2 regions of the Pseudarthrobacter sp. TAF60_1 genome follow, and region 1 is predicted to be linked to the other one. Evidence: predicted binding sites of a transcription regulator. Region 1 holds the regulator's gene; the other holds the start of a gene.
The links. Region 1 encodes LexA, which represses DNA repair genes until DNA is damaged. Its sites were predicted from a motif close to TCGAACANNTGTTCGA; they were not measured.
Positions count from the first base shown of each region.

Region 2: the regulator LexA is predicted to act here: its motif matches at 3,954-3,969, upstream of AB4Y73_RS03050 (DUF6504 family protein).

Region 1 covers NZ_JBFRDI010000009.1:5,587-12,437, reverse strand. The annotation lists gene dapF (diaminopimelate epimerase) at 1-290, shown strand, start outside; gene AB4Y73_RS11800 (class I SAM-dependent methyltransferase) at 271-885, opposite strand; gene hflX (GTPase HflX) at 1,347-2,912, shown strand; gene AB4Y73_RS11790 (ATP-dependent DNA helicase) at 2,905-4,962, shown strand; gene lexA (transcriptional repressor LexA) at 5,032-5,778, opposite strand; gene AB4Y73_RS11780 (LysM peptidoglycan-binding domain-containing protein) at 6,119-6,517, shown strand; gene AB4Y73_RS11775 (histidinol-phosphate transaminase) at 6,607-6,851, shown strand, end outside.
Region 2 covers NZ_JBFRDI010000002.1:160,694-167,544, forward strand. The annotation lists gene AB4Y73_RS03010 (endonuclease/exonuclease/phosphatase family protein) at 1-212, opposite strand, end outside; gene AB4Y73_RS03015 (DUF2177 family protein) at 330-719, opposite strand; gene AB4Y73_RS03020 (lipoate--protein ligase family protein) at 712-1,491, shown strand; gene AB4Y73_RS03025 (mycoredoxin) at 1,530-1,787, opposite strand; gene AB4Y73_RS03030 (SOS response-associated peptidase) at 1,920-2,669, shown strand; gene AB4Y73_RS03035 (VOC family protein) at 2,719-3,141, opposite strand; gene AB4Y73_RS03040 (chorismate mutase) at 3,161-3,481, shown strand; gene AB4Y73_RS03045 (hypothetical protein) at 3,484-3,873, opposite strand; gene AB4Y73_RS03050 (DUF6504 family protein) at 4,026-4,346, shown strand; gene AB4Y73_RS03055 (DNA polymerase III subunit alpha) at 4,343-6,851, shown strand, end outside.

The DNA of each region.
Region 1 (6,851 bases):
CCAACGTCGAATTTGTAGTGCCCGCCGAACCGCTGGTCCACAACGGCGTCGGCACCGTCACCATGCGTGTCCACGAACGGGGCGTCGGCGAGACGCAGTCCTGCGGCACCGGCGCCTGCGCCGCAGCGGTGGCCACCAGGCACTGGGCAGGGGCCGAGGCGCCGGACTCCTGGCTGGTTAACGTGCCGGGCGGGGTAGTCGGGGTCAAGTTCTTCGCCGGGGCCGCAGGCCACGAGCACGTCGAACTGAGCGGCCCTGCCGTGATTGTGGCTAGCGGGACGCTTTCCTGACCCGGAGGATCCGGAAGGACTTTGCGGTGCTTTCCCTGGAGACGGTGAACGAGCCATCCAGCTCAGCGGACAGCCAGCGCTGAAGCGAGTCGGAACCAAGGTTCTTCTGCACCACCAGCCACGCTGAGCCGCCGGGGGCCAGCCGGGGGAGCCACAGCATGAGCAGGCTGTGCAGTTCGTCCTTGCCGATCCGGATAGGCGGATTGGACCAGATGGTATCGAAGCGCAGGCCGGGGTCCACCGCGTCAGGGGTGCTGGCCACCACGTTCCCCAGCCCCAGCAGGGCCGCGTTTTCGTTGGTCAGCGTGATGCAGCGTTCATTGACGTCCACCGCGTAGACCCGAGCATGGGGAGCCCGCAGGGCGAGGGTCAGGGCGATGGGCCCCCAGCCACAGCCGATGTCCAGAAGGTTGCCGGTGGGTGAAGGTGCCGGGGCTTCAGCAAGGAGGACCGCTGTTCCCTTGTCGATGCCGTCGGGGCTGAAGATCCCCGCGGAGGTCTGCAGCGTGCGCGTGGCGCCGGCCAGTTCCACCGTGAGGGGCTTGCGGGTGAACGGCCCGGCGGGCGATGCGCTGAAATAGTGTGCGGACTCCATAACTGGCCAGATTAGTTGGCCGTGCAGGACAAAGCGAAACGGGCAACGCGAAATCAAAGCGCCCGGTTCTGCTAATCTTGAACCCATGTCCTTGATCTTCGAGTAGCCGGCCCGGGCCCGTGTATTCCACGCCGCCCGTCCCGTAGCCCGTGCCCCACAGCGATGCAGGTAATCAGCCTTCCGTCTGTGCGACACAGGGCAGGTCGTCAGCACCTGTCCTGCCCCAGGGCCAGACTCGAGTGATCAGCCCCCGCCGGTCCCTTTTCTGAGCTTGCCTGCGCCACTTCCATCACTCCATGCATCAGCAGTGATGCCACCCACCCTGCGCGACGCCGCTTTGAACGGAACGCAGGGCAGACCAGGAGGCCAGGATGACTGCAAGCCGTCAGCCCAGCGCGAATACTTCACCAGACACCAATAAACGGCACTATTCTGAAATTGCCCACCCTTCAAAGGAGAACATGACCAGCCAGCCCAACACCGGTTCCGATCCAGCAGCCCAGGACATGAGTCCCGAGGAAATCCAAGCTGTCATCGACCGGATTCTCGCCAAGGATGTCCCGGCCCGGAACGTCAAGGCCACCGACGGCGAGAAGGCCGTGCTTGGCAGGGCACAGGCCATTTCCCGCCAGGAAGACGAACACACAAGCTACGACGGCGACCAGCAGGACCTCGACGAACGCCGGGCCCTGCGCCGCGTGGCCGGCCTCTCCACCGAACTCGAAGACGTCACCGAAGTCGAATACCGGCAGTTGCGGCTCGAGCGGGTGGTGCTGGCAGGGCTCTGGTCCGAGGGCACCCTCGCGGACGCTGAGAACTCCCTCCGGGAGCTCGCAGCCCTCGCCGAGACGGCAGGCTCGGAAGTCCTGGACGGGTTGGTGCAGCGCCGTGCCAAGCCGGACCCGGGCACATTCCTTGGCTCCGGCAAGGCACAGGAGCTCAAGGAAATCGTCATGGCTACCGGCGCGGACACCGTGGTGGTCGATGCCGAACTGGCGCCGTCCCAGCGCCGTAGCCTCGAGGACATCGTCAAGGTCAAGGTCATTGACCGCACGGCCCTGATCCTGGACATCTTCGCCCAGCACGCCAAGAGCCGTGAAGGCAAGGCCCAGGTAGAACTGGCGCAGCTTGAATACCTGCTGCCACGCCTGCGTGGCTGGGGTGAATCGATGTCCCGCCAGGCCGGTGGCCAGGTGGGTGGCGCCGGCGCCGGCATGGGTTCGCGTGGACCCGGCGAGACGAAGATCGAATTGGACCGCCGCCGGATCCGTACGCGCATGGCCAAGCTGCGGCGGGAGATCGCCGCGATGAAGCCGGCACGGGAGACCAAGCGGGCCAACCGCCGTCGTAATTCAGTGCCGTCTGTGGCAATCGCAGGGTACACGAACGCCGGAAAGTCCTCCCTGCTCAACCGGCTTACCGACGCCGGTGTGCTGGTGGAGAACGCCCTGTTCGCCACCCTGGATCCCACTGTTCGCAAAGCAGAGACCTCCGACGGGCTGGGCTACACGCTGGCCGATACCGTGGGATTCGTCCGGTCCCTGCCTACCCAGTTGGTGGAAGCGTTCCGCTCCACGTTGGAGGAAGTGGCTGACTCCGATCTGATCCTGCACGTGGTGGATGTTTCGCATCCGGACCCAGAAGGCCAGATCGCTGCCGTCCGCAAGGTGTTCAGCGAAGTGGACGCCCGCAACGTGCCCGAGATCATCGTCCTTAACAAGGCCGACGCCGCCGACCCGTTTGTGGTGGAGCGCCTCAAGCAGCGGGAGCCCCGCCACGTGGTGGTGTCCGCCCGGACCGGCCAGGGGATTGCCGAACTCCTCAAGGCCATCAGCGACGGCATTCCGCGGCCCAGCGTCAAACTTGAGCTGCTGATCCCGTACGACCGTGGCGACCTCATCAGCAAGCTGCACGAGACCGATGCCGAGATCCTCAGCCTGGATCACGGCGAACACGGCACACGCGTTGTGGTCATGGTCCGGGAGGGCCTGGCGGCTGAACTGGAACCCTTCGTCAGCAATGACTGACCTGGTGGCAGGGGAGATTTCCGATACGGCCGGCGAGCAGTTCGTCCTTGAACTGCTCGACCGTGCCGTCGCCGGGATGGGCGGCCAAAGCCGGGCCGGTCAGCACGAAATGGCGCGGCAGGTGGCGAAGGCCATCGAAACCGGCGATCATCTCCTGGTCCAGGCCGGCACCGGCACCGGCAAGTCCCTCGCTTACCTGATCCCGCTCATCGCGCATTCCCTCGTGAGCGACAAGCCCACCCTCGTTTCCACTGCCACCCTTGCCCTGCAGACCCAGATTGTGGGCAGGGACCTTCCCCGGCTGCTGAAAACCATTACCCCTGCCCTGGACCGCCCCGTCAAGGTGGCCCTGGTCAAGGGCCGCTCAAACTATGTGTGCCGGCACAAGCTCGAAGGTGGGTTCCCCTCCGAGGAACCCGCCGAGGGCCAACTCTTTTCCCTCGGCGAAGACACCAGCGTCCCGCACTTCGCCGCCGCCCTCGGCGGCCCGTCCTCGCAGCTGGGCAAGGAAGTGGTCCGGCTGCGCGAATGGGCGGAAAAGACCGCCACCGGAGACCGTGACGAGCTCCTTCCCGGCGTCACCGACCGCGCCTGGCGACAGGTCTCTGTGACGTCGATGGAATGCTTGGGCGCGCAGAAGTGCCCGATGGCGGCCGAGTGCTTCAGCGAACTGGCACGCCACGATGCGGCCGAAGCCGACGTCGTGGTCACCAACCATGCCATGCTGGCAGTCAGCGCCTTTGAGGGCCTGGCCGTGCTGCCGGAATATGACGTGGTGGTAGTGGACGAGGCCCACGAACTCCAGGACAGGGTCACGGGTGCGGTCTCCGGTCAGCTTTCCGTGGCCATGGTCCACGCGGCGGCGGCGGGCGCCCGTAAACATACCGCCATCACTGTTGATGCCCTTAATGCGGCCGCCGCCAACCTCGAACTCGCCCTGGCCGGGGTTCCGAACGGGCTGCTGCCCAACGGGCTCAATGACGAACAGTTGGACTGCGTGGATCAGTTGCGGGAGGCCTGCCGGGCTGCCCTTTCAGATTCCAAGGGGGACGGCAGCCAAACGGCCGACGGCGGGCGGCAGCTTGCCCGCTCGCGGCTGATGCTGATCCTTGAACTGTGCGAACGCCTCATCGTGGCCCGCGAGAACCGCGAAGTGGTGTGGTTTTCCCGGGCCAACTCCTTCGACCCGCAGCAGGGCTACTCGCAACCCGACGAGACAGCCCCCCCGCTGATCAACATCGCGCCGCTCAGTGTTGCCGGCAAGTTGCGTGAGGGGTTGTTCGCCGGCCACACCGTGGTGCTGACTTCGGCAACCCTGGCTATCGGCTCAGCGTTTGAACCGGCCGCCGGAGGACTGGGGCTCGTAGGGGAGGGCGCGCCGAGTTGGACCGGCATTGATGTCGGCTCGCCGTTCGACTACCCCAAGCAGGGAATCCTCTATGTGGCCGGCCACCTGCCCAAGCCTGGGCGCGGTGCGTCACCGGCGGCGCTGGACGAACTGGAGGCACTGATCCGTGCTTCCGGCGGCGGTGCATTGTGCCTCTTCTCATCCCGCCGTGCAGCGGAAGAGGCGGCTGAGGCGATGCGCCCCCGGCTCGGGCTCAGCATTCTTTGCCAGGGGGACTCCACCATGACGGCGCTCGTGAAGCAGTTCGCCGACGAATCCGATACCTGCCTGTTCGGCACCATGTCGCTGTGGCAGGGTGTAGATGTTCCCGGCGGGTCGTGCCGGCTGGTGGTGATTGACCGCATTCCGTTCCCGCGGCCCGATGATCCGCTTATGACTGCCCGCTCCCGCGCCGTGGCGCAGGCAGGCGGTAACGGCTTCATGGCGGTCTCAGCTACGCACGCGGCCATCCGCCTGGCCCAGGGGGCAGGCCGGCTGATCCGCTCGACGGGGGACAAGGGGGTGGTGGCCGTACTCGATTCACGTCTTGCCACGGAGCGTTACGCCGGTTTCCTTCGCGCTGCGCTTCCGCCCTTCTGGCCCACTACGGACCGCAAGACAGCATTTGCCGCCCTTGAAAGGCTGGCCGGGAAAGGCGCCTGAGAGCGCGATAGCGGCGCCCGGAATAAGGGCGTCCGGACCCTGCCGCGAGCGGTTCTGAAGCGACCGGTTCTACAGCGACCGCAGGACCGAGACGACTTTACCCATGATCGTGGCGTGATCCCCGAGGATCGGCTCGTACTGGGTGTTCTGGGGCAACAGCCATGTGTGGCCATCGCGCTGGCGGAACGTCTTGACAGTGGCTTCGTCGTCCAGCAGGGCCGCAACGATGTCCCCATTGGCGGCGTCTGCCTGCCGGCGGACCACTACCCAGTCGCCGTCGCAGATGGCGGCGTCCACCATGGAGTCGCCGGCCACGCGAAGCATAAAGAGTTCACCCTGACCCACAAGCTGGCGGGGCAGCGGCATCACGTCCTCCACCACCTGGTCGGCCAGGATCGGTCCACCCGCCGCGATGCGCCCAACCAGCGGCACCATGGCAGTGTCCATGGCGGTGGGCAGTTCGGTGACAGCACCGCCGACGCTGTGCAGGACTGCCGGCTTTGCCGAGGTGCCGTTCTTGCCGGTTCCGCCGTCCAGCGTCAGAGGCATCAGAACTTCCATGGCCCGGGGCCGCTTCGGGTCCCGGCGGAGGTAGCCCAGCTTTTCCAGCTGGGAGAGCTGGTGGGTGACGCTCGAAAGACTGGCCAGGCCCACAGTGTCTCCGATTTCCCGCATGGAGGGCGGGTAGCCGTTGTCATTGACGGAACGCTGGATGGTTTCAAGGATCTTCTTCTGACGGGCAGTGAGCCCCTTGGGGGTCCTCTGGGGCTGGCGGCCCTGCGGAGTCGCCTTGCCCTCGGCGGCTGGTGCTGCCATGTTCGCCAATGCCTTTCGGTTGCCCCGGTTCCGGTCCGGCCGTTAGTTGCCGGAATGCCCGGGCTGCTTTGAATGTCAGACCCTGCTGATCAACTACACAAGTGGCTGATCTTTGATCCAAACGTAGGCCAGCCACATGGCTTTTTCAAACATTTGTTCTAGCGAGTCTCGACAATGTTCGTTGATAAGTGCTAAAACTGAGAAAGCAAAGTTCGAATATGTGTTCTACTCATTGCCGGCGGATTCGAATATCCGCTACATGCGGAGGCCTGAGCCTTAGCGCATTGGCAACGTGGAGGCCACGCCGGGCAGCACAGTATGGTCCAGGAGGGCTCATCTCATGTCAGCTATATCTGCTTCACAGGATTCCCGTCCGCAGTTCGTTTCCGTCGAGCACCTGACGTCCCAGCAGCGCAAGGAATCCCTGCCGCCGCTCCGGCTCACCCGCAGGGGCAGGGTAGTCCTCATCGGCATCCCGTTGGTGCTCCTTGCTGCGGTCCTTCTCTCACTGGTTGGTTTTCTGACCTCTCCGGCAAAGGCGGCGGATTCAGCAGCTGGTCTGTCCGTCACCCCCACCATCACGGTGACGGTCCAGCCGGGGCAGTCCCTCTGGGCCATTGCGGGCACAGCAGCACCCCAGCGCGACGCCCGGGATGTCATTGCGGACATCGTTCAGCTGAACAACCTCACGGGCGGTGGGGTGGTGCCCGGCCAGCAGCTTTTCGTTCCCAGCCGTTAGCCGCAGGGAGGGGCCGGTGGAAGCACGGGATTCGTCCACCGGCGCCCGTCACATTTTCCGGCGGTCTGCTTCGGAACTAAACTGTTCAGGTGAATGACCAGCTAGAGCGTCTGAACCGACTTCCCCTCCGGACCAACCTTCGCGGACTTACCCCCTACGGTGCCCCGCAGTTGGATGTTCCCATCCTGCTGAACGTCAATGAGAATACGCATGGCGTTCCGGCGGACGTGCAGGCCGCCATCGCAGCAGCTGTAACGGAAGCCGCAGTTGGGCTCAACCGCTACCCGGACCGTGAGTTCACCGAGCTCCGGGAAGCGCTGGCCGAATACCTTGG
Region 2 (6,851 bases), on a different contig from region 1:
TGCGCCGTGAACCGGTCCGGCCGGTAGTAGATGGCCAGCCCCAACCGGTTTCCTTTGGTCGAATCGGCGAGTTGGAGATCCCCCAGTGTGTCCGGCAGGTCAGTGGTGTCACACTCCTGCAGGCACAGGGCATCAACGCCGAAATCCTGGGCCAGGGCCACCAGTTCCCCGCTGGCCTTGTGCTTACGAAGGTTGTAGCTAATGACTCGTATCAGTGGATTGCCTCTCCTGGGGGAGTGTGGGGTGCCGCGGTTTCTGAGTTTAGCCACCCGGCGGGATGCGGGACGTCACAGTCCGTGCGTGTCAGGTAGCTTTTGCCCGAAACCGGGTCAGGATGAGCGGAACACCAGCCAGCCGGCGAGGGTGGACAGCCCGGTGAGCGCGGCGCCCCAGATAATGTCCACCACTATGAGCTGCAGCGGCCACGTTTTGAGGGTGGCGGCGTTGGTGAGGTCATACGTCGCGTAGGCAAAGGCGCCCAGCGCGGCACCGTAGCCGACGGCGGTCAGCCAGCTGCCGCCGTCGAGCGCCGGACGCAGGGCGAAGAAGAGGATCCCCGCTATGTACATGACATAGAAGGCCACGGCGTAACCTAAGTGAGGCTTGTCAGCGAGCAGGTCGCCGATGTGGCTGCGGTAGAAGGGGTTCATCAGCTTGAGCCAGATGGCGTCGATGACCGCGAACGCGGCGGCAACAACAAGGAATTGCAATATGACCATAAGGGAGCTTAGCAACATGCAGGACGTCGAGGGTGACCGGACGCTCACCGTGGTGCGGCAGGACCTTACTCTTGGCGCTGCGCGGGATCTGGAATTCGGCCTGGAACTGCTGACCCTGGCCAAGACCGGCCAGATCGGTCCCACGCTCCGGCTGTACCGGCCTGCCCCGACTGTTGCTTTCGGCCAGCGGGACACCCGGCTGCCGGGCTTCGAGGCCGCTGCGCAAGCCTGCCGGGACCAGGGCTTTGAGCCCCTGGTGCGTAAGGCGGGCGGGCGCGCCGCCGCCTATCATGAGGGCACTTTGGTGGTTGACCACGTCATGCCGGAGGCTGATGCGATTGCCGGCTCCAAAGGCCGGTTCAGTTTCTTTGGTGAGCTCCTGGCGCAGGTGCTTCGGGACGTCGGCGTGCAGGCCGCCGTCGGCGAGATCCCCGGCGAGTACTGTCCCGGCGAGTTCAGCGTCCACGGCACCCACCCAGCGGATCCCAGCCACCGGATCAAGCTGGTGGGCACTGCGCAGCGTGTGGTGAGCGGCGGCTGGTTGTTCAGTTCGGTGATCGTGGTGGAAGACTCCGCGCCCATCCGCGCCGTCCTTACGGACAGTTATGCGGCCCTGGGCCTGGACTGGGACCCGGCCACCGCCGGGGCTGCCGATGACCTGGTGCCCGGAGTGACGGTCCAGGCCGTTGAGGATGCGGTAGTTGCCGCGTACGCGGGCCACGCTTCCCTGCAGCATGCCGACTTCGGCAGCGTGTACGGCAGGGAGGCGTAGCCCGCCCGTTGGCTAGGCTGCCGCAAGAGCTGCCGGACTTAAGCCGCCAGGCGGCTCTTTACCTCGGCCACGGAGGGGTTGGTGGCGGCGGTGCCGTCCGGGAAGAGCACAGTGGGGACAGTCTGGTTGCCGCCGTTGAGCTGCTCCACGAGTTCGGCGGTTCCCTCCACCTCTTCGATGTTGATTTCCGTGTAGCCGATGCCCTGTGCGTCCAGCTGCTTCTTCAGCCGGTTGCAGTAGCCGCACCAGGTGGTGGAAAACATGGTGATGGTGCCGTTCTCGGGGGTAAAGTCCACGGAGCTCTCCTGAATTCGTTGTGGGGGGTTTCCTTCTCCTCAACGGTAACCCGCGGCGGGCTATTCCCAGGGGCGGAGGCGGCGGATGACGGCCCGGCTGACAAGGCATACCGGTGATGGCATGCTGGAGCCATGTGTGGACGCTATGTGATGGCCCGGGCCGTGGGGGACCTGCTGGCCGAATTTGATGCCCAGCTCGAGGAGGATGTGCAGCTTCCCCCGTCGTGGAACGTGGCGCCAACGGATGATGTGCCGATAGTCCTGGAACGGCTTATCGACGATAAAGCGGTGCGGCAGCTGCACGTGGCCCGCTGGGGCCTGGTGCCCTCGTGGGCGAAGGATCCAAGCGTTGGCGCGAAGATGATCAATGCCCGGAGCGAGAGCGTGCTGGAGAAGCCTGCCTTCCGAAAGGCCGTGAAGTCACGCCGCTGCGCTGTCCCGGCTGACGGGTACTACGAATGGAAGCAGGGGACCGGCAAGGTCAAGCAGCCCTACTACGTGCATCCGGGCTCTGAGCGCGGACTGGTGTTCGCCGGCCTGTATGAGTGGTGGAAGGACCCGTCCAAGGCCGACGGCGATCCCGCCCGCTGGATGCTCTCCACCTCCATCCTCACCGCGGACACTCCGCCCCCCGGTGCCGAGTCCACAGTGTTCGGCAAGCTCACGGGGTTGCATGACCGGGTGCCGCTGCCCATGGACCGGGCAACCATGGCATCGTGGCTTGACCCGCAGATCGACGACGCCGCCTTCCTCGTGGACCTGGTCCGCGCCCATGTTAAGGACGTGGCCGCCGACTGGCACGTGGATTCAGTGGGCCGGGAGGTGGGAAACGTGCGCAACAATTCCCCGGAGCTCATCCGGCCCGTGGAGGCCCTGTTCTAGACAGTGCGGGTTTTCCAGGCGGTGACCCGCCATGGAGGTGACTGCACCCCTAGACGGTGACCTTGCCGTCGTCGTCAACTGCCCAACCGGGGTTGTACGCAACCTCCCAGCGGAAACCGTCCGGATCGGCAAAATAGCCGCTGTACCCGCCCCAGGGCTGGGTCACAGGCTCGGCCACGATCTCAGCGCCGGCGGCCCGGGCTTCGGCCATCACCCGGTCCACGTCCTCCGTGCTGGGAAGATTGTGGCTGAGGGTGATGTAGGGAACCGGTCCGGGGAGACCTACGCCCGCTTCGGCGTGCATCTGCCCGGCGTCCCACAGGGAAAGGATCAGTCCGTGGTTAACCTGGATGAACACCACGTCGCCGGCGTGTTCACCGCGGACCGGCCAGCCGAGGCCCTCCACATAGAAGCGGCGGGAGGCGTCAACGCTGCGAACGCCTAGCGAGATGAAGTCGACTCTGGGCTGCATGCTTCGATACTGTCAGAAGATGGCAACAATTCAAGGAAACGATCGGGATGCATTGGCCGACAAGGAACAGCTCGCTGCCGTTCGGATTGCGGTCGATGAAGTTGACGATCAGATCGTCACGCTGATTGCGCGACGTGAACGCCTGATCAGGATCGCCGGCACCCTGAAGGGCGATGACGCCGAAGTCCGGGCGCCCGGCCGGGTGGAGCGGGTGATTAAACACGTGCGGGAAGCCGCGGAAAAGAAGGACATCGACCCGGACATTGTGGAATCAACTTACCGGGCCATGATCTCGGGGTTTATCGAACTTGAAATGAAAGTCCACAAAGAAAACAGCTGAAGCTAGAGGGCTTCTTCGACGGCGACACCCCCCTGGAAATCGCGGCCGTCGGCCTCGCTGAACGCCGTCATGTAGTGCCCTTTGCCCAAGCCTTGAATTGCTGCCATGGGAAAGTTTCCGGTGATGGTGTTGCCTGAATGGCTCACTCCGGAAAGATCATAATTTTCCTCGGCGGTCTGGTCATGGCAGAACGAGTAGAAGGCAATGGCCTCCCCGTTCAGGAATTCAATGCCCAGCCGTCTTTGGGAAGAATGGTCAGGGCTCGACGCCACCAGTCCCACCACGTACGCACCCGCCCCCGGTATGTTGCCGTCGATATCAAAGTTGGCCACGAGCGTGTTGTCCTGGGCTTTGATGCTTACGTGCTTGAGGAGTGCGTCATGGGAGCTCATGCCACAATCCTGCCCCCAGCCGTCCCGTCCGTCCACCCCTGTCTAGGTTTTGCCGGGGCACCGTCGTAGACTGGATTTATTCGAACATGTATTCGAATACCCTGCTCTTGCGGCAGTAGCTCGCATCAGCCAATTCAGTTCAGGAGGCGCCCATGGGTATGTTCAGCGAGTCCGTGGACGTCGACTGCACCACTTCCGGCCAGCCGCTGAAACTCCGGTGGGCCGGGCGGCAATACACGGTGTGTGCAGAGCCTGTGCGGTGGTACGAGCGCCGGCAATGGTGGGCTGAGGAGCGCCGAGCACCTCTGGGCAGCGGTCCGGGTCTGGTGGACCACGAGATCTGGCGCGTCCAGGTCCGCTTGGACCCGCACGATACCGGGGAACCGCTCACCCTTGACCTTTCCCGGCATCTCGGCAGCGGGCGCTGGCGGCTGCTGCGGATTCACGACGCACTCCAGCCACGAACAGCATGAGCTTCACCCACCTCCACGTTTCCACCGCCTTCAGCGCGCACTACGGGGTTTCCTGGCCTGAGGAGCTCGCCCAGGTTGCAGCAGCGGACGGCGCATCCGCGCTCGCGTGCACGGACCGGGACGGCCTGTACGGCACCATCAAACACCTCAAAGCCTGCATGGCTGCAGGCATCGATCCCATTGTGGGAGTGGACCTCGCCGTCTTCGACGACGACGGTGATCACCGCACGCAGCTCGCGGGCCGGGTGGTGGTACTTGCCCGAGGACACAACAACGGCGCGGGCTACCGTGCACTGTGCCGGCTGGTATCGGATGCCCATGCCCGCACCTCGGGCAAAGCCGGGGGAGCCGTGCCCGTGGCTGTCACCCGCGCCGAACTGGCCTCCCGGACCCTTGACCCCCGGACGCTCAAGCCGGTCCTGACCGTCCTGATCGGCCCGGATTCCGACGTCGGCCGGGCCATGAGCGGCCGGCGCTACCTTCGCCCACGCACCCTCTTCAAACGCTGGCTGGAAGCAATGCCCGCCGGGAGCCTGGTGGCGGAAGTCGTATCCCAGCTCACCACCCCCGGAGCGCCCGTGAGCACAGCCCACGCTGTGCGCATGCTTAAGCTCGCCGAGGAACACCATGTTCCGGCCGTCCTGACCAATGCTGTCCGCTACTGCGCTGAGGACGGCGCCGCCACGGCGGACGTGCTCGACTCAGCCCGGACGCTGAAGTCCCTGCCGGAACTGGCTGCCGAACCTTTGCTCCAACCCAACGGCCAGGCTTGGCTCAAATCTGCAGGGCAGATGATTCAGCTGGGCAAGGAAATCATTCGCGCCGCAGGGTATGGCACAGCTGACCTCAAACAACTGATGGCACAAACTGAGGCGCTCGCCGACTACTGCCGGATAGACCCGGTGAGTGACATGGGATGGAAACAGCCGGTGGTTCCTGAGGCATCGGTCATCGGCATCAGCCAGGACCCGCACCTCGAACTGGTACAGCGCTGTGAAGCAGGGGTAGGCCGGCGGTTCCCAGGCATCTCCGGACCGGCACACAAGGAAATGCGCTCGCGGCTGGAGCACGAGCTGGGCATCATCCGGAACCTCGGGTTTTCCTCCTATTTCCTGACAGTGGCGGAAGTCTCCCGCATGATCCTGGACATGGGAGTACGGGCAGCCGCCCGCGGTTCCGGGGCATCCAGCCTGGTCAACTACCTGATCGACGTCAGCCAAGTGGACCCGCTGCAGCATGACCTGATCTTCGAACGATTCCTGTCCCAGGACAGGGCCACGTTGCCGGATATCGACATCGACGTCGAAAGCGCCGAACGGCACAACGTCTACCGGAAAATCTTCGACCGCTTTGGTGCTGAACGGGTCACTCTGATGAGCATGCAAAACGGGTACCGGGCGCGCGGCGCGGTCAGGGACGCTGGTATGGCGTTGGGCATGGACGATGACGACGTCGGTGAGATCGCAAAACAGCTATGGCGTTTTTCGGCCCGGAAATTCCGTGAAGCCCTGGTTGAAAAACCTGAACTCCGGGAATTCGCCGGACGGGTGGAACAGCGCGGCTTCGCCGAAAACCAGCAACTTGATCTGCTGGTGGACCTCACCGAGCGCCTCGACAGGCTGCCCCGCCATATTTCCATGCACCCCTGTGGTGTGATTCTTGGCGATGCCACGCTGCTTGACCGGACGCCTGTCCAGCCCAGTGGGCTTGGCCTGCCGATGAGCCAGTTCGACAAACACGACATGGATCCCATGGGCATGCTCAAACTTGATGTGCTGGGGGTCAGGATGCAGAGCGCCATGGCTTTCGCCATCAGGGAAGTCATCCGGATTCACCCCTCCAAATCGGAAGTGATGGCGGCAGGTGCCCACCCTGCAGGTCCTGATGGCTCCGGGCCTGATTACATCGCAGAGAACGGCCATATCGACCTCAACGCTGTCCCCCTCGATGATGAGCCCACCTTCGAGTTGATCCGCAGCACCCACACCCTGGGCTGCTTCCAAATAGAGTCGCCAGGCCAGCGTGAGTTGATCGGCAAGATGGCCCCGCGCGAGTTCAACGACCTCATCATCGACATTTCGCTGTTCCGGCCGGGACCCATGAAATCGGACATGGTGCGGCCCTTTCTGGAACACAGGCACGGTTTCGCGCCGGAAGTCTATCCACACCCTGACCTGAAACCTGTACTGCAGGAAACACACGGCGTCACCGTCTTCCACGAACAAATCCTCAAAACCTTTGATGTCATGACCGGCTGCGGGCTGGCGCGTGCGGATGAGTTCCGCCGTGCCCTTGGCAATGAGGTCCTGGAGCTGAAAGTGGAGGAGTTCTTCCGCAGGGAGGCCCGCCTCAAGGGGTATTCGCCGGAAGTGGTGGACAAAGTCTGGGGGACCCTGAAAGCGTTTGGTAGCTTCGGTTTCTGCAAGGCGCACGGCGCGGCCTTTGCCGTTCCCACCTATCAGTCTGCCTGGCTGAAAGCGCACCACCCCGAGGCGTTCCTGGCAG